3 regions of the Streptomyces sp. NPDC007917 genome follow, and region 2 is predicted to be linked to each of the others. Evidence: riboswitches for the same ligand, from Rfam matches in the RefSeq annotation. Region 2 holds a riboswitch; each other region holds the start of a gene.
What was found. A riboswitch is a leader RNA that binds a small molecule or an ion and turns the genes downstream of it on or off. The one in region 2 is predicted to bind S-adenosylmethionine.

Region 1 (7,891 bases), on a different contig from region 2:
ACCGACAGCAGCAGACCCGGGCGGCGCACCACGAAGCGCAGCAGCCGCCGTACGTCCACGCGGTGTCCCGGCTCCGGCCCCGGCCCCGCCTCGACCGGGCGGGCCAGTCCCAGCGCCGCCTCGGCCGGGTCGTCGACAAGGCTCTGGCTCATGCGAGTGCCGCCCTTCTGTCCGAGGCCACCATGATCCGCGGGTCCAGGAGCGGATAGACCAGGTCGATGACCAGGTTCGTCGTCACGAAGATCAGCGCCCCGAACACCACCACCCCTTGGACCAGCGGGATGTCCTGGGCCGTGACCGCCGCCGCGGTGACGCGGCCGAGGCCGTCGCGGGAGAACACCGTCTCGACGACCACCGAACCGGCGATCAGCTGCCCCACCAGGAGGCCGACGACCGTCAGCGCCGGCAGGGACGCGTTGCGCAGGGCGTGCCGCAGATGCACCCGCCACCGGTCGGCGCCCTTGGCCCGCGCGGTCTCCACATACGCCTGGTCCAATGCGGTGAGCAGGCTCTTGGCGAGCACCTGGGCGATCTGCGCGCCGGCCGGGACCGCCAGCGTCAGGGCCGGTAGCACGAGCCCCTTCAGGCCGCCGTTGCCGAACGCGGGGAACCAGTGCAGCCGGAAGGAGAACGTCTCGACGAGCAGCAGCCCCACCCAGAAGGTCGGGACGGACACCCCCAGCGGCGGCAACGACAGCAGCAGCTGCCGCAGCCAGCGCCGAGCGGTGTAGGTCGCCAGCACCGCCAGACCACCGCCGAGCAGCACCGCCAACAACAGGGCGGCACCGGTCAGTTGGAGGGTCTGCGGCAGCGCGTCGGCCAGCGTCGAGGTGACCGGACGGCCGGTGGCGACCGAGTCGCCGAAGTCCCCGCTCACCGCCCGTCCCAGATAGTCGGCGTACTGCACCAGCACCGGCTTGTCGAAGCCGTACTCGTGCCGCAGCGCGGCCAGCCGGGCCGGGTCGACGTCCCCCGAGTCCATCCCGGCACTGGCCATCGCGGTGACCGGGTCACCGGGCAGCCAGTTCAGTACCAGGAACGACACCGTGTACGCCGCCCACAGCACCCCGACTGCCTGCGCCAGTCGCTTGATCACATAGCGGCGCATGCGCTAGCCGATCCAGGTGTCGTGCAACTGGATGCGGCTGCCCGAGTCGAAGTCGAGGCTGTGCACCTTCTTCGACACGGCCAGCTGGGTCTGGAGTTCCACCACCGGCACGTTGTACGCGCTCTGCACGATCAGCTTCTGTGCCTCGTCCACCAACCGCTCGCGCTTGGCGGTGTCCGTGGTCGCAGCCTGGCCGGACAGCGCCGTGTCCAGGGAAGTGGCGGGAACGCGGTAGAAGTTGGCCAGCCGGCTGGAGAAGGAGGTTCGCAGGATGTCCGGGTCGGAGCGGGTCACGTTGCTCCACACCAGGTCGAAGTCACCGCCCTGGAGCGTGGTGGCGAACTGGCTGACCTGACCCTGCTTGAGCACCACGTCGATCCCGACGGCCTTCAACTGCTGCTGGACCAGCTCCAGTGCAGGCTGGTTGGTGGCGGCGTTGGGGAACCAGCTGATGGTCAGGCTCAGCTTCTTGCCGTCCTTGGCGCGTATGCCGTCACCACTGGCTTTCCAGCCGGCCGCTTCCAGCAGGGACTTCGCCTTGGCCGCGTCGAAGGCGAGGTCCGAGGAGAGGTCGGTGTAGTCGGGCGTGGTGTGCGCCAGGACGCTGGTCGCCGGCTGGGTGCCGGTCGGGAACACGGTGTCGGCGATCTGCTTGCGGTCGATGGCCGCCAGGATCGCCTGACGCACCTTCACGTCCTTCAGCACTGGCCGCGAGTTGTTGACGCCGAGCCCGAAGACCACACCGGGGTTGGCCCGGCGCAGCAGGGTGACGTGACCGCCCCCGAGCGCCGCCTCGTTGGCCTTGCCGACGCTGCTGATCGCGTCCACCTGCCCGGACTGGAGGCTGCCCGCCCGCACCCCCGCCTCGGGGACGACCTTGAAGACCAGCTTGTCCAGGTAGGCCTCGCCCTTCTTGGCCCACCGCGAGGAGCCCCAGGCGTATCCGGTGCGCTTGGCCAGGGTGATCGACTGGTTCTGGACGTACTGCTTGAGCACGAACGGCCCCGACCCGATCACACCGTCGCTGCACTTCTGCTGCGGGGTCTTCTTCACGCTCGCCGACGACTCGATGCCCAGCGAGTGGGTCGAAGTCGCCTGGATGAACTGGGCGTTGGGCTCCTTGAAGGTCACCTTGACGGTGAGCGGGTCCACCGCGGTGGTGCTCTTGACGCCGCTGAGATAGCCCTGGGCGAGGACCCCGAGGGCGCCGAGCTTCGGCACCGCGTCGAAGTTGTCCTTGACCACCTGTGCGGTCAGCTGGGAGCCGTCGCTGAAGGTGACGCCCGAGCGCAGATGGAAGGTGAACTCCGTGGCGTCGGCGTTGATGTCCCAGCTCTTGGCGAGCCACGGCACGATCTTGCCGGTCCTGGGGTCCTGGTCGGTCAGGGAGTCCACGGTCTGGCGCACCGAGTAGATGCTCTCGTTGCTGCCGACCTGCTGTGGATCCACGCAGCCGGCGTCGGAACCCACCGCGAAGGTCAGGGTGCCGCCGGACTTCGGCCGGCTGCTTCCGCTACTGGAGTTGTCGCCCGAACCGCAGGCGGTCAGCAGAACACTGGTGGTCAGCAGGGCGGCGAGGGGCGCCCAGCGGGGGGCTCTGAAAGCCGGAAGTGCGTTCACGGAGGGTTCTCCTACTCGTGTCACCAGGCATGGAGGCGCCGTACAAGGCACGACCGTGCATGGGTGTGCGGCCCCGGCCGGTACAAGACCGGTGGCGGGGAGGCGCTGTGCAGACAGGGATCAGGGGGGAGCGGGGGGCAGCCGCAGGCGGGTGCGGTGACGACTGGCGCGTGCCCGGACTACGACCGGCGGCGGAAGGGGCCGTCAGGCCTGACAGAGACAGCTGGTCGAGCGCTTGAGGTCGATGTGGCGCCGGCGCGAGAACCGGGAGAACACGGTGGCGCCGGCGAAGCGAGCGCTGAGGTCACCACCGTGCCGCATGCCGATCCTCCCCATTTCCGGCCCCGGTCACGGGGCCACGCGCTTGCGGGATCGTCGGTGATCCCGCCGGGCTTTCACCTGGAGCACCCCACCGCGCGGGAGGGTTGCCGGTCAGCGAGCCAGGGCTTGACGCTGACACTCAATGCCGTTCGTGATCGTACGGAGGGCTCTTGTCGTACGTCAATGCCGGAAAGCGACGCCCGCAGGGGCAGTGGGACCGGCACCGGGTCCGGCTCAGGAACCGCCGCGCTCGCGGGGGATCTTCTGGCCGGCCTCGATCGCCACCGGCAGCCGGTTCTCGGCCGGGGGCAGCGGGCAGGTGGCCAGGTCTGTGTAGGCGCACGGCAGGTTCGTGGCGCGGTTGAAGTCCAGGACGACCGTGCCGTCGGCGGCGGGCGGCTCCAGGGCGAGGGCCCGGTTGGCGGCGTAGGTGGTGACCCCGGAGGTCTCGTCGGTGAACAGCACCGTCAGCCGGCCCGCACCATGGCCGGGGAACGCGGTCAGCGACAGCGGGCGCCCGTCCAGCTCGAACTCGATCCTGCCCGGAGCGTCGTACACATGCTCAAGGCCCTCGACCGCGGCGCCCACGGTGGTCGGCCGCGGCGTGTCGAAGGGGATGTAGCGGCCCGTCACGGCCCAGCGCGGGTCGGGGGCGTAGGCGGGCGTTCCGGTGAAGGCCGTGCGCAGCGGCGCGTCCGGGTGCCGGGGGCGCACGATGTCGTTGCCGCCGCGCTTGGCGACCTCGATGACGGCGTCTCCCCACACGGCGTCGACGCTGCCGCGTTCGGGAAGGACGCCGAAGTGGTGTTCCCCGTGCACCGGCGTTCCGTCGACGACCAGTTCCTCGTCGTCGTCGAGGTCTACGACGACCCCGTCGGGGCCGGTGCGCCACGCGCCGGGCGCGTCGGCGAAGCGCTGGGGCCGGTCGTCGAGCCAGTGCAGGCCGGTGATCGCCAGGAACCCGTGCGGGTCGGCGAGCCGGGCCTCCTGGGCGCGGTGCCACTCCAGCCAGTTCTCGGTGAAGGCACGGAAGTCGGTCGTGGTGGCCTCGGTGGTCATGAGTTCTCCTTCGTCACAGGGGTGCAGTGGGGCCGGTCGGGCCGTCGGTTCGACCGGCGTGCTCAGCGGGCCAGTTCGCCGAGGAGTCGCCAGGTGCGTCGGCGGTCGGCTTCTCCCGCGATCTCAGTGCCCGTGAACACGACCTCGGTGGCGCCGGCGTCGCGGTAACGGCGTACCTCGGCCTCGACGGTCTTCTCGTCGCCGATCACGGCCAGGTCGGCGGCCCGCCGGCCGCCGGAGAGTTCGATGACCCGGGCGTAGGACGGGATCTGTTCGTAGAACGCGAGGTTCTCGGTGGCCTTGGCCCGCACCGCCTCCACGTTGTCGGTGACCACCCCGGGTACCAGGGCCACGACCCTGGGCGCGGGGCGGCCGGCGGCCTCGGCGGCTGCGGTCAGGGCGGGCACGATGTGGTCCGCCAGGGCGCGCGGTCCCGCCAGGTAGGGCAGGATTCCGTCCGCCAGCCCACCGCTGACCCGCAGCGCCTGCGGCCCCATCGCGGCGACCAGCACGGGGACGCCGCTCTCGGCACCTGGTACCCGCGCCGGGACCGGGGTGGTCGCGGTGATCAGCTCACCGTGGAAATCGGCCGTGCCGGTCTCGGTCAACTGCCGCAGTGCGGTGAGGAATTCACGCAGGCGGGCGATGGGGCGTTCGAAGGGCAGGCCGAAGCCGGTCTCCGTCAGCAGTTTCGTGCCCAGGGCCAGGCCGAGGTGGTAGCGGCCGTGGGTCGCGGCCTGGGCGGTCTGGGCCTGGCTGGAGACCAGCAGCGGGTGGCGGCCGAAGACGGGGATCGCGGAGGTCCCGACCTGCAGTCCGGGCGCCTCGCGTCCGACGATCGCCGCGAGCTGGGGTGAGTCCGCGCCGAAGGTCTGCCCGAACCAGGCCGACTGCAGACCGGCGCCCGCGGCTTCCTGGGCCAGTTGTACGGTGGCGTCGACCTGGTTCGGCGCGTCGGACGCGTTGAGCGCTACTCCAACAGTCATGTCAGTCAGAACGGGCGTCGGCCGGACCCGCATTCCGGTCCGTGTGTGACAGCTTCTTGTCAGTCATGTGTACTCAGTCCTGAGTGGAAGGGCCGTCCCGGTGCTCAGCCCGCCTGCCGTCGGTCCGGCGCGGACCGGTGCGCGAGGGGTGCGCGCAGGCCGAGGTTCTCGCGCAGGGTGGTGCCGGTGTACTCGGTGCGGTAGATCCCGCGTTCCTGCAGTTCCGGGACGGGGTGCCGACGTGCCCGCGCTGCGGGCCGAGCGCGATGGCGGTCTCGCGCAGCGACCAGCCGTGCGCCTCTGCCTCGCCCGCCATTCGGCCACGACCGCGCGCGGATCGGTGATGCGCCGGGCGCCGAAGGAGCCGTCGTTCTCGGTGACGACCGGATCCTCCTTCGGCAGCGGCCCGTCGGCGTCGCTGTGGCCGGCCGACCGCCCGCAGCCGGCGCCGGATGTCGTCGGCGAAAGCCAGTGCGTCGTCGAAGTCGTTGCCGTGCGCGGAGAAGATGACGTCGGCGTTGCGTGCGGCGAAGTCGCGCCCCTCGCCGGAGTCACCGGCCTGGAAGATCACGGGGTGGCCCTGGGCGCTGCGCGGCAGGGTGGGGGCGAGGTCGACGTCGCTCCCGCGCCCGCGCGGCCGCGTCGGCGACCAGGGGGCGTCCCCAGGCGCGGGCCGCCTCGGGACGTTCCTCCTCCGTCACCACCCACCCGGCGCGGCCGGCGGAGATGTGGTCCAGGGACGCCAACTTGGCTGAGACATGGAAGGGTTGGGCATACGTGACGGGGACGACGGGCGCGATCCCGATGGTGCTGGTGGACGCCGCGACGAAGGTCGCCCGCTCGACCGCGCCGATACGGCCCACGGGGTTTGGTGAGGCGCCGGGCGGCAGTACGCCGTCATCCAGGGTGATCAGGGTGAACCCGGCGTTCTCGGCGATGGCGGCGACCTGGGCCACGCGGCGCGGGGTGAGCAACTGGTCGGGCGAGTGGGCGGCGCGGCGCCAGGCCGCGGGGTGGGCGCCGTCGCCGTCGATCTCGACGGCGAGGTGCAGGGAGGGGCCGGGCAAGGGGAGTTCCTTCCGGGAAACACGAGAACTCGCGGCCACAGGGCCGCGACGAGACGGCCGGCGGGACGGCCGGCAGGGGTCAAGCGTGTACGGAAGGACAGACGGCGGAGGAGGTACGGCAGTAGTCGACATGCCGCCGGGTGATCAGCCGTGCACTGGCGCACGCACCGCGCGGTGCCGCGCCCAGTACGTGCATCAAACCCTCCACCTGTCAGGAACTTTCCCGTTCAACGTACGTCGCCCGCCCCTGTGAGTGTCAAGGTCGACCATGGCCAAGGTGCATCTCATCCGCTGGGGCGCATGGTGGACGCATCTTTCCCGTTGTGCTTTGATCCGGTCATGGAGACCACTGGCCCGGTGCACACGGTGCTGCTCGACCCGTTCTGGGTGAGCCGCCGCGCCGACCAGTTCGACCAGGTCTGTCGCTGATCGCCGTTCGACGGCTCGCGATCTCGGTCTTCTCTTTCTGCCTGCAGCCTTCTCTCGACCTCAACCACCCGCTCTCCGGGCGTAGTTGTGAGGTGCGCGCGTTCCGCCCTGCCGTGAAGGAAACCCCATGGCCCAGTCCACAGCCCTGCCTGTCATCGACATCTCCCGCTTCCACGCCCCGGACGCGGACCGTGACGCCTTCCTCGCCCAACTCCGCTCCGCCGCGCACGAGGTGTGCTTCTTCTCCGTCACCGGGCACGGCGCCCCCGCGGCACTGCGGGAGGAGGTGTTGAGCGCGGTACGCCGCTTCTTCGCGCTGCCGGAGAAGCAGCGGCTGGGAATTGAGAACATCAAGTCGCCTCGGTTCCGGGGCTATACGCGCACCGGCACCGAATCCTGATCGCCGACCTCGAAACCGGTCTGCGGGCAGCCGCCGTATGAACCACACCTCACGCATCCAGGGAGCAAGATCCGCCATGCGCCGCAGCACCGCCGTCCGGCTCGCCGCCACCGCAGCCCTGCGCGGCCTGGCCGTGACGGCGTCCGACTTCGCCGAGCTCGTGGTCCCCGAGCTGCGCCGACGCGGCCTGTTCCGCACCCACTGCGCGGCTCGTACGCGGCGCGACCACCTGGGCCTGCCGCGGCCGTCCCGGCAGGCGTAGATGCTCCCGGGAGAAGACCGCGCCGGACGACGGGTGCTGCTGGTGTGCATGGCCGCGGGCGCCACGACCCTGCTGGATCAGGCCGTCCTGAACATCGCGGTCCCGAGCATGCGCCAGTCCATCGGAGCCACCGGGGCGGACGTCCAGTGGATCGTGGCCGGGTACTCGCTGGCCTTCGGCCTCGCCCTGGTCCCCGGCGGCAGCCTCGGTGACCTGCAGGGGCGCAAGCGTCTCTTCCTGGCCGGGGTGGCGGTCTTCCTCCTGGCCGGGGTGACGGCCGCGACGGGAGGAGGGCCCGGGACCCTGATCGGTGCCCGGCTGGTGCAGGGTGCCGCGGCCGGGCTGGTCAACTCGCAGGTGATCGGCACCATTCAGGACGTCTTCCACGGTCAGGCCCGCGGTCGTGCGCTGGGCCTCTACGCCGTCACCGGCGGCGTGGCCACGGCCCTCGGCCCGCCATTCGGCGGTGCGCTCGTCGCCGGACTCGGCCCCGAGGCGGGCTGGCGGTGCTGCCTGTTGCTGAGCTCACCGTGCGCGGTACTCACCCTGACCCTCGCGGCCCGCTGGCTGCCCCCGCCCCGGCGCACCGCCCGCAACTCCCGGCTGGACGTCCTCGGCCTCGGTCTGCTGTGCGGCTGC
Region 2 (7,891 bases):
CAGCTGGGCGGAGACGGCCTCGACGGCCTTCTCGATGCCGCGCTTGAGGGCCATCGGGTTGGCGCCCGCGGCAACGTTCCGCAGGCCCTCCTTGACCAGCGCCTGGGCGAGGACGGTCGCGGTCGTCGTGCCGTCACCGGCGACGTCGTCCGTCTTCTTCGCGACCTCCTTGACCAGCTCGGCGCCGATCTTCTCGTACGCGTCCTCGAGCTCGATCTCCTTGGCGATGGACACACCATCGTTGGTGATCGTGGGGGCGCCCCACTTCTTCTCGAGGACGACGTTGCGACCCTTGGGGCCGAGGGTGACCTTGACGGCGTCGGCGAGCTGGTTCATCCCGCGCTCGAGGCCGCGCCGCGCCTCCTCGTCGAACGCGATGATCTTGGCCATGTGAAGTGGTCCTCCCAAGACGGGGTGGATTGCTCCGGACCGCGCCTGGCGCCCGCGACGGACGGTCTGCCTGCCCTGCGGTTCCTTGCCCCGCACGGCCGGACGGACCTCACCGACCCGATCCTTCTGTCACTCTCACTCTCAGAGTGCTAACGCCAATGATTAGCACTCGACCCCTGAGAGTGCAAGCGCCCGAAGGGCTACGAGAGAAGACTCGCTGGTCATGGAGGTGGAACGAGCTGCGGCGGTGATCGTCTGCGGCCACGTCAAAGGGCCCGCTCCCCCTGGGGGTACGGGCCCTCTGAACAGTCCAGTCAGCTGCTTCGCGTCGGCGCGCTTCAGCCAACAGCCACGCGGACCATGTCCGCCTGCGGCCCCTTCTGACCCTGCGAGATCTCGAACTCGACCCGCTGGCCTTCCTCGAGGGTGCGGTAACCGTCCATCTGGATCGCGCTGTAGTGGACGAACACGTCCGCACCACCGTCGACCGCGATGAAGCCGTACCCCTTCTCCGCGTTGAACCACTTGACGGTGCCCTGAGCCATTCCTAACTCCCCTATTGCTGGCCCTTGCGCAGGACCGCACTCCGCGGACCCGGGTCAGACCTCACCCCCCGAGTCGAGGGGGGTGTGCGCCGGAACGCGTCGACCGCCGCTGAATGTATCTGTCCCACTGCCCTGTGCAACAGGTCAATCGGACGAGAATTCTGGCGACGGTCGAACGGTAATAAGCGGCGAATTCCAGCGAATCCGGGGCAAGCCGGGCCGGACATAGGGGATCAACCCGGCAATTCGCGCGCACACCTTGCGCACAAGTTGACGAGTTCTCATATGTGGTCGGCGCGGGGCCGACAGGAGGAGAACGGTTTAACTGTATCGCGGTTCCACACACGGAATCGCCCCGTCCGTTTCTATCAGGACGGGGCGATTCCGTTTAACCCGGGGTCGCGGATTCCGTTTAACCCGGGGTCAGCGCGGGTGATGACCGGCTCAGCAGCCGCCCGCGACCGCCGGAATGATCGAGACACCGGCGCCGTCCGGGGTCGCCGTCTCCAGGCCCTCCGCGAAGCGCACGTCGTCGTCGTTGACGTAGACGTTCACGAAACGGCGCAGCTTGCCGGTGTCGTCCAGGACGCGGGCCGCGATGCCCTGGTGGTTGCGGTCGAGGTCGGCCAGGACCTCGGCAAGGGTCGCCCCTTCGGCGCTGACCTCGGCCTGCCCGCCGGTGTAGGTGCGCAGGATGGTGGGGATCCGGACATTGACGCTCATGAGGGTTTCACCTTCTGTCGGAAGTGCTGCGGGAAGCGAGGGCGAATTCGAGGGGCGAATTCAAGCCAGCTGGTGTGAGCCGGGCCGGTTCAGGCCAGACCAGCCTCGCGGAACGCGTCGAGACTCGGGCGGATCACCGCCGTGGGCCCACTCGTCGGGGCGACCGCGTCGAGTGTCTTGAGGCCGTCTCCGGTGTTGAGCACGACGGTGGTGAGGGCGGGGTCCAGCACCCCGTTCTCGAGGAGCTTCTTCGTCACGCCCAGGGTCACCCCGCCCGCGGTCTCCGCGAAGATCCCCTCCGTACGGGCCAGCAGCTTGATCGCGTCGACGACCTGCTCGTCGTTCACGTCCTCCACCGCCCCGCCCGTACGGCGCGCGATGTCCAGCACATACGGCCCGTCCGCCGGGTTGCCGATCGCCAGCGACTTGGCGATGGTGTTCGGCTTCTGCGGCCGCACCACGTCATGGCCGGCCTTGAAGGCGGTGGAGACCGGGGAGCAGCCCTCGGCCTGGGCGCCGAAGATCTTGTACGGCTTGTCCTCGACCAGGCCGAGCGCGATGAGCTCCTTCAGCCCCTTGTCGATCTTGGTGAGCTGCGAACCGGACGCGATCGGGATGACGAGCTGGTCCGGCAGCCGCCAGCCGAGCTGTTCACAGATCTCGTACGCGAGGGTCTTGGACCCCTCCGCGTAGTACGGGCGCAGGTTGACGTTGACAAAGCCCCAGCCCTCGCCCGCCGGGTCGCCGATCAGCTCGCTGCAGAAGCGGTTGACGTCGTCGTACGTGCCCTCGATGGCGACCAGCTCACCGCCGTAGACCGCGGCCATGACGACCTTGCCCTGCTCCAGGTCGTGCGGGATGAAGGTGCACGAGCGCAGCCCGGCGCGGGCGGCCGCGGCGCCGACCGCGCCCGCGAGGTTGCCGGTGGAGGAGCAGGAGAGAGTGGTGAAGCCGAAGGCGCGGGCGGCCTCGACGGCCTGGGCGACCACGCGGTCCTTGAAGGAGTGCGTCGGGTTCCCGGAGTCGTCCTTGATGTGCAGCTCGCCGGTCACACCCAGCTCGCGGGCCAGGTTGTCGGCCTTCACCAGCTTGGTGAAGCCGGGGTTCAGATTGGGCTTGTCGGCCACGTCCGCCGGGACGGGCAGCAGCGGGGCGTAGCGCCAGATGTTGTTCGGCCCGGCCTCGATCCGCTTGCGCAGCCCCTCGGGGTCGCCGGTCGGCAGGTCGTACGCGACTTCGAGCGGTCCGAAACACTCCGCACAGGCGAAGATGGGGCCGAGGGGGAAGCGCTCACCGCACTCGCGACAGGACAGGGCGACGGCGGGGCCGAGCGAGACGGAAGAGGTGGTCGAGCTTTCAACAGCTTGCACAGCCATGGAGGCGAGGCCCTTTCTCCTCATCTTCCTCACGGCGCGTCTCGCCGCGAGCCGGAATTGGCACCTTCCCAAGCCGGGGCCCCGCTTCGGTGAAGAATCAGGACCGGCTGGAGGGTTGCCGGGGCTTCAACGGGCCGGATCCCTCTGCCCCTCTGGATGAGCGGTATGACGTCGGGCTGCCCCGGCGTGTTTGTCGCACCGGGACCCCCGATACAGGGCGGTCACGTGCGCTGTTCAAGACTGTAACCGAAGACCCGGATGGTTAAGACAGTCGTCCGAAGCGCGAGATGGATCACAGCTGACGTGTGCGGAGCACAACAGGGAGGCATGGCCGTGCTGGAAGAGGTGGAACGCTGGCTGGAGGAGCGGTCCTGGTCCGCCGACGACCGTCCGCTCGACCGGCTGCTGGCCGCCAAGCGCGCCACGGGCCGGACCGTGAGCGTCGTGCTGCCCGCCCTCAACGAGGAGGCGACGGTCGGCGAGATCGCCGCGACCATACGCCGTGAGCTGATGGGCCAGGCCGCGCCGCTGGTCGACGAGCTGGTGGTGGTGGACTCCGGGTCCACCGACCGCACCTCCGAGGTCGCCGCGGCGGCCGGGGCGAGGGTCGTGCACCGCGACTCCCTGCTGCCCGAGCTGCCGGCGCTGCCCGGCAAGGGCGAGGTGCTGTGGCGCTCGCTGCTGGCGACCAGCGGCGACATCATCTGCTTCATAGACGCCGACCTGCGGGAATTCGACGCCCGCTTCGTCTCCGGGGTCGTCGGCCCGCTGCTGACCGACCCGGACGTGCACCTGGTGAAGGGGATGTACGACCGGCCGCTCGGCCCCGGGCTCGGCGCACCCGCCTCCGGCGGGGCGGCCGGCCAGGGCGGGCGGGTCACCGAGCTGGTCGCCCGGCCGCTGCTCAATCTGCACTGGCCGCGGCTGGCCGGTTTCGTCCAGCCGCTCGGCGGCGAGTACGCGGCGCGCCGCTCGCTGCTCGAGCGGCTGCCCTTCCCCGTCGGATACGGGGTGGAGCTCGCCATTCTGATCGATTCGCTGCACACGGTCGGGCTCGACGGGCTCGCCCAGGTGGACCTCGGGGTGCGCAAACACCGCCACCAGGACCCGCAGGCGCTCGGCCGGATGGCAGCCACGATCTACCGCACGGCCCAGCTTCGGCTGGCCCGCGGGCATCTGGTGCGGCCGCGGCTGACCCAGTTCGACCGGGGCGAGGCCGGTTTCGTGGCGCGGACGAGCGATGTGGACACGGAGGAGCGGCCGCCGATGATCGAGATCCCGGAGTACGCGGAGCGGTGGGCGGCGTGACGCCCGGCCGCCCCGGTGCCGCTGTCCGGGGCAAGAGACCGTACACACGTTTGCGCGACTCGTGAGGTGGCTAGGTACGCGACATGGCCTCTGAGCACAGCGCTGCACAGGTCCTGGTCGCGTCCAACCGCGGCCCGGTCTCGTACACCCTGCGGGAGGACGGTTCGCTCGACGCCAGGCGCGGCGGCGGCGGGCTGGTCTCCGGTCTCAGTGCGATAGGGCCGGACGCCGGGGCCGTATGGGTCTGCGCGGCGCTCGGCGACGGCGACCGCGAGGCGGCCCGGCGCGCCGGGACCGGGCATCTGGACGCCGGCGACACCGGCGGGCAGCTGGTGCGGATGCTCGACATCGCGCCGGAGGTCTTCGACGCCGCGTACAACGGCATCGCGAACTCGGTGCTGTGGTTCGTCCACCACCTGCTCTACCAGACGCCGCTGGAGCCGGTCTTCGGCGCGGAGTTCCGCGCCCAGTGGGACGCCTACCAGGCGTACAACGCGGCCTTCGCGGACGCCCTCGCCCAGGAGGCCGCCGACGGCGCCGCCGTGCTGGTCCAGGACTACCACCTGGCGCTGGTGCCGGGGCTGCTCCGCGAGCGCCGGCCCGACCTGCGGATCGGCCACTTCTCGCACACCCCCTGGGCGCCCCCGGACTACTACCGGCTGCTGCCGGACGATGTGGCGGCGGGCGTGCTGCGCGGCATCCTCGGCGGTGACCGCGCCGCGTTCCTCACCGAGCGCTGGGCCCTGGCCTTCGCCGACTGCGCCGCGGCCGTGCTCGGCGCGGAGGTGGTGCGGGACGGCGCGCGGCTGTCCGTGCGCCTGGACGGGCGCGAGACCCGGCTGGGCGTGCACGGCCTGGGAGCGGACGCGGACTTCCTGCGGAAGCGGTCGCGGGCCGCGGACGTCGACGAGCGGCTGGCCGCCCTGCGCGAGCAGATCGGCCCCGGGCGCAGGACCGTCGTGCGGGTGGACCGCACCGAGCTGTCCAAGAACATCGTCCGCGGGCTGCTGGCCTACCGGCGGCTGCTGGAGACCCGCCCCGAGTGGCGGGGGCGCGTGGTGCACGTGGCCTTCGCCTACCCCTCCCGCCAGGACCTGGCCGTCTACCGCGACTACACGGAGCAGGTGCGGCGGGTCGCCGACGGGATCAACGCCGAGTACGGCACGGAGGGCTGGCAGCCGGTCGCCCTCCATGTGAAGGACGACTTCGCGCGCTCGCTCGCCGCCTACCGGCTGGCGGACGTGGCCCTGGTCAACCCGATCCGGGACGGGATGAACCTGGTCGCCAAGGAGGTGCCGGTGGTCTCCGAGCGGGGCTGCGCGCTGGTGCTGTCGCGGGAGGCCGGGGCGTACGCGGAGCTGGGCGACGACGCGCTGGTGGTCAACCCGTACGACATCGAGGCGACGGCGCGGGCGCTGCACGAGGCGCTGTCGATGGGGGACGGCGAGCGGGCGGAGCGTACGAAGCGGCTGGCGACCGCCGCGACCGCGCTGCCGCCCGCGCAGTGGTTCCTGGCGCAGCTGCGGGCGCTGACGGAGGGCTGACGCCCGCGCCCGAAGCCCACGGCTCGCGGCGGTCTCAGTCCCCGACCGCCTCGGCCAGGGCCGTCAGCAGGTCCACGATCCCCGCCGGGCCGTCGACCACCAGGTCGGCCCGCCGGGCCAGCTCGGTGACCTCGGTGGAGCCGCTGCACACCAGCAGCCCGGGCACCCCCCGCGCCCTGAGCTGTTCCACCGCCGCGAACGCGGCCAGGTCGCCCAGGTCGTCGCCCCCGTAGAGCACCGCCGAGGCCCCGGTCTCCCGTACGTACTCGGTGAGGGCGACGCCCTTGTCCATGCCCGGCGGGCGCAGTTCGAGCACCAGACGGCCGGGCTCGACGATCAGCCCGTGCCGCTCGGCGAGGAGGCGCAGCGGCTCGCGCAGCGCCTCGAAGGCGCCCTGCGGATCGGCGGCGCGGCGGGTGTGGACGGCGACGGCGCGCCCCTTCTCCTCCACGGTGGCGCCGCGCGCTTCGCCGACCGCGGCGGTCACGTCCGGGAGTTCGGCCCGGGCCGCCGCGACGCCCGGGTGCGGGGGCGGGGCGATGACCTCACCGCCGGCGGCGTCCCAGCGCTCGGCGCCGTAGTGGCCGAGGACCACCAGGTGGTCGAGGCCGGCGGGCCCGGCGAAGCCGCCGTACTCCACGGCGAGGGCGGCCGGACGGCCGGTGATCACCGCGACGGAGCGCAGCCGCGGGGCGAGCCGGGAGAGCGCGGGCGCGGCGCCGGGGTGGGCGCGCGCCTGGTCGGGGTCGGGGACGATGGGGGCGAGGGTGCCGTCGAAGTCGAGGGCGACGACGGACTCGCCGGGCCGCTGGAGGATCGCCGCGAGGCCGTCACGGCCGGCCGCTGTCGTGGGTACGGGAAGAGGGTGGCTGCCCATGCGGCCGACCCTATCGCCGCGGGGGCCGTCGGGGTGGGGTTGTGGGCGGTCCGGTCAGCGGCGCCCGCGCCGCGCCTCGCGCAGCCGGCGCAGGCGGTTGACGGTCACCGGGTCGTGGGCGAGGGCGCGGGGGTCGTCGAGGAGGGCGTTCAGGAGCTGGTAGTAGCGGGTCGGCGAGATGCCGAGCTGTTCGCGTATCGCGCGCTCCTTGGCGCCGGGCCCCGGCCAGCCACGCCGCTCCACGGCGAGCACGGCCCGGTCCCGCTCGGACAGCCCGGCCGCGCCGCCGGGGGGCCCGGCCGTCCCGTCGGAGGTCCCGGCCGCGCCGCCGGGGGTCCCGGCCGCGTGGTCCTCCGCGTCCCTGTCCCCCGCCTCGCCGTGCCGGTCCTGCTCGCCGTGCATCGCTAGCCCTTCGCGGTCTCCAGCGCGTCGGCCTGGCGCTGGATCTCACTGAGCACGCCCGCCGGGTCGCCGCCCTTGGCGACCGTCGAACCGAGCTTTTTCTTCAGGTCCGACTGGACCGACGCCCACGACGTCTTGTCCACCGGGTAGAACTGCGCCGTCCCCAGCTCGTCGAGGAACTTCCACAGCCGCTTGTACTTGCGGTCCCCGCGCATCGTCTCGGAGGCCTTGGTGGTCACCGGCAGCAGGTCGTACTGGGTGGTGAAGTCGAGCACGTTCTTCTCGGTGTAGAGGAAGTCCAGGAAGAGCCCGGCCTGCCGGCGGTTGCCGTTCTGCTTGAAGGCCATGACCCAGTCGGCGACGCCCATGGTGGCCCTGGACTTCCCGGTGCGGCCGGGCAGCGGCGCGGTGCCGTACTCGATGCCGTGGCCGTCCGCCTGCTGCATCAGGGTCGGGTGGCCGTTGAGCATGCCGACCTCGCCGCGCGTGAAGGCGTCGAAAATGTCCTGGCGGTTGGTGCGGCCCGGGTCGTCGGGGCCGGTGAGGCCCTCGCCGACCAGCTCGTCGCGCAGCCACTCGAGGGTCTTGATGTTCTGGGTCGAGTCGATGGTGTAGCTGCCGTTGCTGTCGGTGTAGCCGCCACCGCCGCCGAGCATCCACATCATGGCCTCGCCCTGCGACTCCTCGGGGCCGAGCGGCAGGCCGTAGGGGATCTTCACGCCGATC
Region 3 (7,891 bases), on a different contig from region 2:
GGGGTCTACCCCTTCATCGAGTCCTGGATCACCGGCGACAAGCGCGAGCACCACATCCTGGACCGCCCGCGCAACGTCCCGACCCGTACGGCCTTCGGTGTCGCCTGGCTGACCGCCTACCTGGTGATGCTGGTCGGTGGTGGAAACGACCTGTGGGCCACCCACTTCCACCTGTCGATCAACTCGATCACCTGGTTCGTCCGGATCGGCTTCTTCGCCGGCCCGGTGCTGGCCTTCATCGTCACCAAGCGGATCTGCCTGGGTCTGCAGCGGCGCGACAAGGAGAAGGTGCTGCACGGCCGCGAGACCGGCATCATCAAGCGGCTGCCGCACGGCGAGTTCATCGAGGTGCACGAGCCGCTGTCGCAGGAGGACCTGCACAAGCTCACCCAGCATGAGCAGCCCAAGCCGTACGAGGTCGGCCCCGCGGTCGACGAGAACGGGGTCCGCCGGAAGATAAAGGGTTCGCAGAAGCTCCGGGCCAAGCTGTCCAAGGGCTACTACGGCGGGGACAACGTGATCCCCAAGCCGACCGTCGAGGAGTACAAGGAGATCACCAGCGGCCACGGCCACCACTGATCCCCTCAGCGAACACCTCAGCTGTACGCCACACACCAGGGCCCCGGCCCGGACCACACGGTCCGGGCCGGGGCCCTGGGCCATGTCCGGGCACCCGGGCTTCCCGCGGGGCGTCCGGGACCCGGGCACGGGGCCGCGTGCCCGGCCCGCGCCGATAGGCTTGCCAGGGGCCGTTGAACTGCGCGGACCCTTCCTTCCCCAGCCGAGACGCAGGAGCGGACCATGGACGTTGTGACCCCAGCCGGAGGCGACAACCGCGCGACGGCCCGCACCTGGCCGGACGTGCTCGACTCGCTGCTGCTCGGCCACGACCTCACCGCCGACGACACCGCCTGGGTCATGGACCGGATCATGCGCGGCGAGGCCAGCGACGCGCAGATCGCCGGCTTCGCGGTCGCGCTGCGCGCCAAGGGCGCGACCGTCGCGGAGGTGTCCGGCCTGGTCCGCACCATGTACGAGCACGCGAACGTGATCGAGGTCCCCGGGGCCACCGTCGACATCGTCGGCACCGGAGGCGACCGCGCCAAGACCGTCAACATCTCCACCATGTCCGCGCTCGTGGTGGCAGGCACCGGCGCCAAGGTGGTCAAGCACGGCAACCGCGCCGCGTCCTCCGCCAGCGGCTCCTCCGACGTCCTCGCCAAGCTCGGCGTCAACCTGGACCTGACGCCGCGGCGGGTGGCCGAGGTCGCCGAGGAAGCCGGCATCACGTTCTGCTTCGCGGTGAAGTTCCACCCCTCGCTGCGCCACGTCGGGACCGCGCGCAGCGAGCTCGGCATCCCCACCATCTTCAACTTCCTCGGCCCGCTCACCAACCCGGCCCGGGTGCGCGCCCAGGCCACCGGGGTCGCGGACGCCCGCATGGCGCCCATCATGGCCGGCGTGCTCGCCGAGCGCGGCACCTCCGCGCTGGTCGTCCGCGGCGACGACGGCCTGGACGAGCTGACCGTCACCTCGACCTCCCAGGTGTGGGTGGTCGAGGGCGGCACCGTACGCCAGGAGACCTTCGACCCGCGCGACGTCGGCATCGGCCTGGTCCCGGTGGACGCCCTGCGCGGCGCCGACCCCTCGTACAACGCGGACGTCGCCCGGCGGCTGCTCGCGGGCGAGCGCGGGCCGGTCCGCGACGCGGTCCTGCTCAACTCGGCGGCAGCCCTGGTCGCACTGGAGGGCGGACCGGGCGCCAAGCCCCTCGCGGAGCGCATCGCGGCGGGTGTCGAGAAGGCGGCCGAATCCATCGACTCGGGCGAGGCCCGAGCCGCCCTGGAACGGTGGGTGCTGGCCACGAACGCGTAACCGACCCTGGCGACGCGACGCGACGCGGCCCGGCCCGCGGCGCCGGGCCGCCCGCGGCGTGCCTGTTCCCCACCCCGCCACTCCCCGCCCCTTCCCCCCTGTCGTTCCGCGGCTCCGCCGCGCGGGGGGGACGGGGCGGGCCCTCGCGGGCGGGTGTGTCCGTATCGCGGACAGGGATCTCGGTTTGTGGCAGGGCATGGCATACTCCTGCGCAGGTCACGAGCGACAGCGACTTCGGCCCCGGCCCGCTGTCCGGCAACCCTCCGTCCGTGGCGGGGTGCCCCGGGTGATGACCAGGCCGCAGGCAGCGAGGTCTGCGGCAAGCGCGGACCCCTCGCGAAACCCAGGGGTCCTGGTTGTCGAGGGAGTTCTTCCGTGATGCAGCGAATGCGCTAGGGCCGACGGCCCCTTTCCCCCTCATCTCGCGCGGTCCCGTCCGCGCGGTGAGTTTCTTTTCCACGTGCCCGGCGGCGGGCTGCCGCCTGCGCGCGTGACGCATTCACCTCTTCGTCCTCCCGGGAGACTTCGCCATGTCCGCGACCGCCGCTGCCTCCACCGCCCCCGCCGCCACCACCGCCACCCCCTCCCCGCTGCCCGTCCTCGGCCGCGATGTCCTCGTCCCGCTGGTCACCGGCGGCGAGGTCGGCTACGCCGCGCTGGACTACGCCGCCAGCGCCCCCGCCCTGCAGCGGGTCTGGGACGACATCGCGGCCTACGCCCCGTACTACGGCAGCGTGCACCGCGGGGCCGGCTATCTCTCGCAGCTGTCCACCGACCTGTTCGAGAACAGCCGCAAGGATGTCGCCGCCTTCCTCGGCTGCCGCCCCGACGACCACGTGATCTTCACCCGCGCCACCACCGACTCGCTCAACCTCCTCGCCGCCGCGCTCCCCCAGGGCACCCGGGTGTTCGTGTTCGAGACGGAGCACCACGCCTCGCTGCTGCCGTGGGAGCAGCGGGAGGGCGTCGAGGTCGGCTATCTGAGCGCGCCGCGCTCCCCGCGGCAGGCCGTCGAGACGCTGGAGCGGGCGCTGGCCGACTGGCGGGCCGAGGCGGGCACGGGCGGTGCGGCGCTGGTGTGCGTGACGGGTGCTTCGAATGTGACGGGTGAGCTGTGGCCGGTGCGGGAGCTGGCGCGGGCGGCGCACGCACACGGCGCCCGGATCGTGCTGGACGCCGCGCAGCTCGCACCGCACCACCCCGTGGACATCGCCGCCCTGGACGTCGACTGGGTCGCGTTCTCCGGGCACAAGCTGTACGCGCCCTTCGGGGCCGGTGTGCTCGCGGGGCGCGCGGACTGGCTGCGCGAGGCGCGGCCGTATCTGGCGGGCGGCGGCGCCAGCCGCAAGGTGGCCCGGGCGGACGACGGCGGGGTGGACGTGGAGTGGCACACCACCGAGGCCCGGCACGAGGCGGGCTCGCCGAACGTCATCGGGGCGTACGCGATCGCCTCGGCCTGCAAGGCGCTGACCGAGGCCGGGTTCGAGTCCCTGGTGGCGCGGGAGCGGCAGCTGATCGCCAAGGTCCGCGCGGGGCTGGCCGAGGTGCCCGAGGTGCGGGTCCTGTCGCTGTTCGGCGACGACGCCCCCCGGGTGGGGGTCATCTCGTTCGTCGTGGAGGGCTGGAACAGCTCCCACTTCGCGGCGGCGCTCTCCGCGGAGTACGGCATCGGCGTGCGCGACGGCCTGTTCTGCGCGCATCCGCTGGTGCGCACCCTGCTGGGCGGTGAGCCCGGGGAGGCGGGCGAGTGCGGCGCCCCGGAGGCCGCGCCGGGGGAGCGGTCGCTGAACGCGATCCGCGTCAGCTTCGGAGCGGGCACCCCGGACGAGCACGTCGAGCGGTTCGTCGGCGCGGTGAAGGAGCTGGTCCGGGACGGCGCGAAGTGGAGCTACCGCACCGAGGACGGGCGCTGCGTCCCGGACCGCGGCTGACGTCCGGCGAGATGCCTCAGCCGTCGAGGCCGATCGCGAAGGCGGCCTCGAGGTCGTGCTGGGAGTAGGTGCGGAAGGCGATGTGGGTCTCCGTGGAGGCCACGCCCGGCACCTTGCTGATCCGGCCCGGGATGACGTCCGCGAGGTCGTCGTGCCGGGCCACCCGCACCATCGCGATCAGATCGTGCGCCCCGGTGACCGAGTAGACCTCGCTCACGCCGTCGAGCGCGGCGATCTGCTCGGCGATCTCGGGGATCTGGTCCACGCTGGTCTTGATGAGCACGATCGAAGTGATCACGGCTGGCTTTCTCCCTCGCTGGACCTGACTGCCCTGCTCACTCTAGTCGTCCGCCCGAAGCGGGCCCACGCGTAGAGGAACCCGAGGCTGAAGCCCACGAGGTGGGCGAGGTAGGCGACGCCGGGCCGGTCGTCGGCCCCGCGGGCGGCCAGCCACTGCAGCGCGACCCAGAAGATCAGCACCACCCAGGCGGGGAAGCGCAGCGGCAGGAAGAACAGAAACGGGAAGAGGCTGGTCACCCGGGCCCGGGGGAACAGCCACAGAAAGGCGCCGAGGACCCCGGAGATGGCCCCGGAGGCGCCGACCAGGGTCTCGGTGGAGCCGGCGTGCGCCGCCGCGTAGCCGAGCAGCGCCAGATAGCCGGTGGCGAGGTAGAAGAGAGCGAAGTGGATCCGCCCCATCCGCTCCTCGGCCATCGCCCCGAAGACGTAGAGGAACAGCATGTTGCCGAGCAGGTGCAGCCAGTTGCCGTGGACGAACAGCGCGGTCAGCGGGGTCAGCGGCTCCGCGGGCGCACCGCTCCACAGGGCGCTCGGCACCACCCCCCAGCGCTCGAAGTAGCCCGTCTGGGCCCGCAGCAGCTCGTCTCCCGTGCCGTAGCCGGGGTCGAGGCCGGAGGCCGGCCCGAGGGCGAAGATCAGGCAGCAGGACGCGATGAGGGCGTAAGTCATCAGGGGGCGGTGGCCGGACCCTTCCGACGTCTCGATCATGGGCAGATCATGGCGTACCGGGCACAACCTGCCCAGAGTGCCTCGCCGCCGCCGGGGGCGGACCGGGGAGCGCACCGGCCCCGGCGCGGGGCAGGGCTCAGGCCGTAGGGTTACAGCACGCCAAGTGCCACAGTGGAACCAAGGCGACCAAGAGATTGAGGACGACGACGCCATGTCCGTGCCCCTGCCGACAGCCCAGACCCGCTGGCGCTGCACTCTGTGCGGCAATCTGACCCGTTTCGATGTGACGCGCTCGACCAAGGCCGTCGAGTACGTCCATCTCGACCTCGGCGGGGAGCCCAGGGTCGAGGAGCGCGAGGTGGTCAGTGAGACCATTGAGTCGGTGCGCTGCCGCTGGTGCAACGCGGTCGACCAGATCGAGCTGGTCGACCGTCCGGGCGCGAGCGCGAGCGCCTGAGAACGGAGCGATGACAGGTGGTGGAGCGGACGGGCGACCCCGCGTCGGCCGGTGACGCCGAGGGCGTCGCCGAGGCGCTCGACCGCCCCCTGCCGGAGGGGGTCAGGCGCCGGGTCGTGGCCCTGGTGGCGGACGCCTTCGGAGGGCTGACGGTCACCGAGCTGCCCGCCCAGCTGCGGCAGTACGCCCGCTTCACCCCGACCCGCCGGGCGAAGTTCGCGGGCAACGCGATGGCCGCGGCCGTGGAGTCCGATCCGGTCTTCCGCCAGCGGATCGCGGGGCGGCTGCGGGAGACGCAGCAGGAGCTCGCCGAGGCCATCGAGGGCGGCTCGCCGCCGGCCGCCGCCGATCCGGTGGATGTCGCGGCGCTCGCCTATGTGCTGCGGCCGGCCGGCTGGGTCAAGCTGGTCGAGGCCGCGGGCGAGGAGGCGCAGCGGGCCTCCGCCGAGCGGGCCGGCGAGGAGGCGGAGCGCGAACTGCGGCGGCTGCGCGAGGAGTTGGCCGAGGCCAGGGCCGCGGCGCGCACGGAGGCCGAGCGGTCCCGCGCCGAACTGGAGGCGGCCCGCAAGGAGTCGGACGCGCTGCACCGGAAGCTGCGCAGCGCGCTCAGCGACGTCAAGCGCGGCGAGGCGGCGCTGCGCAAGGCCGCCTCCGAGCTGGAGTCCGTACGGTCGGCGGCCGCGGTGCGGCAGGCCACGGCGGAGGGCGAGGCGCGGCGGCTGCGGGCCCGGCTCGCGGAGACGGAGTCGGCGCTTGAGGCCAGCCGGCGGGCGGCGCGCGAGGGCCGCAGCGTCGAGGACATGCGGGTGCGGCTGCTGCTGGACACGGTGCTGGACGCGGCGCAGGGGCTACGGCGCGAACTGGCGCTGCCACCCGCGTCGATGCGCCCGGCGGACGCGGTGGACGCGGTCGAGCCGGGCAAGATGACACCCAAAGACATAGCGACCAGGGCGCTGTCGGAGATGGACCCCGCGCTGCTCGACCAGCTGCTCGCGCTGCCTCAGGCCCACTTGGTGGTGGACGGCTACAACGTCACCAAGACCGGCTATCCGACGATGCCGCTGGACAAGCAGCGGCTGCGGCTGCTGGGCGGGCTCGCGGTGCTCGCGGCCCAGACCGGCGCCGAGATGACCTGTGTCTTCGACGGGGCGGAGCTGGCGGCGCCGGTGCTGCTGGCGCCGCCGCGCGGGGTCAGGGTGCTGTTCAGCAAGCCGGGGGTGACCGCGGACGAGCTGATCAGACAGCTGGTGCGGGCGGAGCCGCCGGGCCGGCCGGTGGTCGTGGTCTCCACGGATCGTGAGGTGGCCGACGGGGTGGCCAAGGCCGGGGCACGACCGGTCGCCTCCGCTCTGTTGCTCAAGCGACTCGCGCGTACCTGAGTGGCTCCAGGCGATGCGCTGAGGGGGCGCCGTATGGCTGTTGACGCCTGCGGAGCGTCAACCGACCGTTACGGTATGTGTGATGTTTGTAAAAGATGCGCTCGGAGACCAACTTTTTTGTCGGTGGGATTTGAACGGATCACGACGAGGTCACTATGGTCAGCTCGAACCTCCGCGCGGTTGATCATCCATAGGGGATGACAGCGGGGGTACCGCCGAGTCCGCGTGCGCTGCATTCCGCGGAGCCGGGGTCTTGACCCCCACTCACCCGGTAGGCGGCTGGAGGAAGAAGGAGCTCGCCTTCGTGGCGTCCCACCGTCGACCCAAGCAGCCGAGCCGCACTCGGGTAACCGTCTTCACCGCGACGGCCGCGGCGGCCGTGGCCCTGTCGTCCCAGGCCGCACAGGCCGCGCCCAAGGCGGACAAGAAGGACGTCAAGGAGCAGGTCGACAAGCTCTACGAGCAGGCGGAGCAGGCGACCGAGAAGTACAACGGCGCCAAGGAGAAGAAAGAGAAGCTGGAGAAGCAGGTCGGCGAGCTGCAGGACAAGGTGGCCCGCGGCCAGGAGGAGCTGAACAAGCTCCGCAACGGCCTGGGTTCGATGGCCACCGCCCAGTACCGCTCCGGCGGCATCGACCCCTCCGTTCAGCTGCTGCTCTCCTCCGACCCGGACACCTACCTCGACAAGGCCTCCACGCTCAGCCAGCTGAGCGGCAAGCAGGCCGAGTCGCTGCGCAAGATCGCCGACAAGCAGCGCACGCTCAAGCAGCAGCGCGAAGAGGCGTCCACGAAGCTGCAGGACCTCGAGGACACCCGCAAGGCGCTGGGCGAGAAGAAGAAGGAGATCCAGGGCAAGCTCTCCAAGGCCCAGCAGCTCCTGAACACCCTCACCGCCAAGGAGCGGGCCGCGCTCGCCGCCAAGGAGCAGGAGCGCTCCAACCGCTCCAACGAGCGGGTCAACCTGGGCAATGACGTGCCGGACTCGCAGCGCGCCGCCGCCGCGCTGGCCGCCGCCAAGACGAAGATAGGCTCGCCCTACGTGTGGGGGGCCACCGGTCCGTCCTCCTTCGACTGCTCCGGGCTCACCGGCTGGGCGTACGGGCAGGCCGGCGTCTCCCTGCCGCGCATCTCGCAGGACCAGGCCAACGCCGGCACCCGCATCAGCCGCAGCCAGCTCAAGCCGGGCGACCTGGTGCTCTTCTACAGCGATCTGCACCACATAGGCCTGTACGCGGGCAACGGCCAGGTGCTGCACGCCCCCAAGCCCGGGGCCAATGTGC

Region 1: it holds a riboswitch for S-adenosylmethionine, as region 2 does, so the genes downstream of both, ACFZDL_RS46205 (putative leader peptide) here and thrC (threonine synthase) in region 2, are expected to answer to the same signal.
Region 3: it holds a riboswitch for S-adenosylmethionine, as region 2 does, so the genes downstream of both, ACFZDL_RS11540 (aminotransferase class V-fold PLP-dependent enzyme) here and thrC (threonine synthase) in region 2, are expected to answer to the same signal.

The regions. Positions count from the first base shown of each region.
Region 1 is NZ_JBIBKK010000049.1:2,567-10,457, reverse strand. It holds gene ACFZDL_RS46220 (ABC transporter permease) at 1-152, opposite strand, end outside; gene ACFZDL_RS46215 (ABC transporter permease) at 149-1,108, opposite strand; gene ACFZDL_RS46210 (ABC transporter substrate-binding protein) at 1,112-2,728, opposite strand; gene ACFZDL_RS46205 (putative leader peptide) at 2,933-3,049, opposite strand; SAM riboswitch class IV at 3,084-3,196, opposite strand; gene ACFZDL_RS46200 (DUF1684 domain-containing protein) at 3,284-4,108, opposite strand; gene ACFZDL_RS46195 (LLM class F420-dependent oxidoreductase) at 4,171-5,094, opposite strand; gene ACFZDL_RS46190 (LLM class flavin-dependent oxidoreductase) at 5,646-6,161, opposite strand; gene ACFZDL_RS46185 (2-oxoglutarate and iron-dependent oxygenase domain-containing protein) at 6,718-6,990, shown strand; gene ACFZDL_RS46180 (hypothetical protein) at 7,067-7,252, shown strand; gene ACFZDL_RS46175 (MFS transporter) at 7,253-7,891, shown strand, end outside.
Region 2 is NZ_JBIBKK010000008.1:157,503-165,393, reverse strand. It holds gene groL (chaperonin GroEL) at 1-390, opposite strand, end outside; gene ACFZDL_RS17865 (cold-shock protein) at 729-935, opposite strand; gene ACFZDL_RS17860 (MoaD/ThiS family protein) at 1,380-1,658, opposite strand; gene thrC (threonine synthase) at 1,748-3,034, opposite strand; SAM riboswitch class I at 3,052-3,197, opposite strand; gene ACFZDL_RS17850 (glucosyl-3-phosphoglycerate synthase) at 3,368-4,342, shown strand; gene ACFZDL_RS17845 (trehalose-6-phosphate synthase) at 4,426-5,886, shown strand; gene otsB (trehalose-phosphatase) at 5,921-6,763, opposite strand; gene ACFZDL_RS17835 (DUF3263 domain-containing protein) at 6,818-7,036, opposite strand; gene ACFZDL_RS17830 (extracellular solute-binding protein) at 7,168-7,891, opposite strand, start outside.
Region 3 is NZ_JBIBKK010000005.1:255,917-263,807, forward strand. It holds gene ACFZDL_RS11530 (cytochrome bc complex cytochrome b subunit) at 1-579, shown strand, start outside; gene trpD (anthranilate phosphoribosyltransferase) at 802-1,875, shown strand; SAM riboswitch class IV at 2,090-2,207, shown strand; gene ACFZDL_RS11540 (aminotransferase class V-fold PLP-dependent enzyme) at 2,406-3,806, shown strand; gene ACFZDL_RS11545 (Lrp/AsnC ligand binding domain-containing protein) at 3,823-4,104, opposite strand; gene ACFZDL_RS11550 (rhomboid family intramembrane serine protease) at 4,101-4,814, opposite strand; gene ACFZDL_RS11555 (hypothetical protein) at 4,987-5,232, shown strand; gene ACFZDL_RS11560 (NYN domain-containing protein) at 5,250-6,611, shown strand; gene ACFZDL_RS11565 (NlpC/P60 family protein) at 6,916-7,891, shown strand, end outside.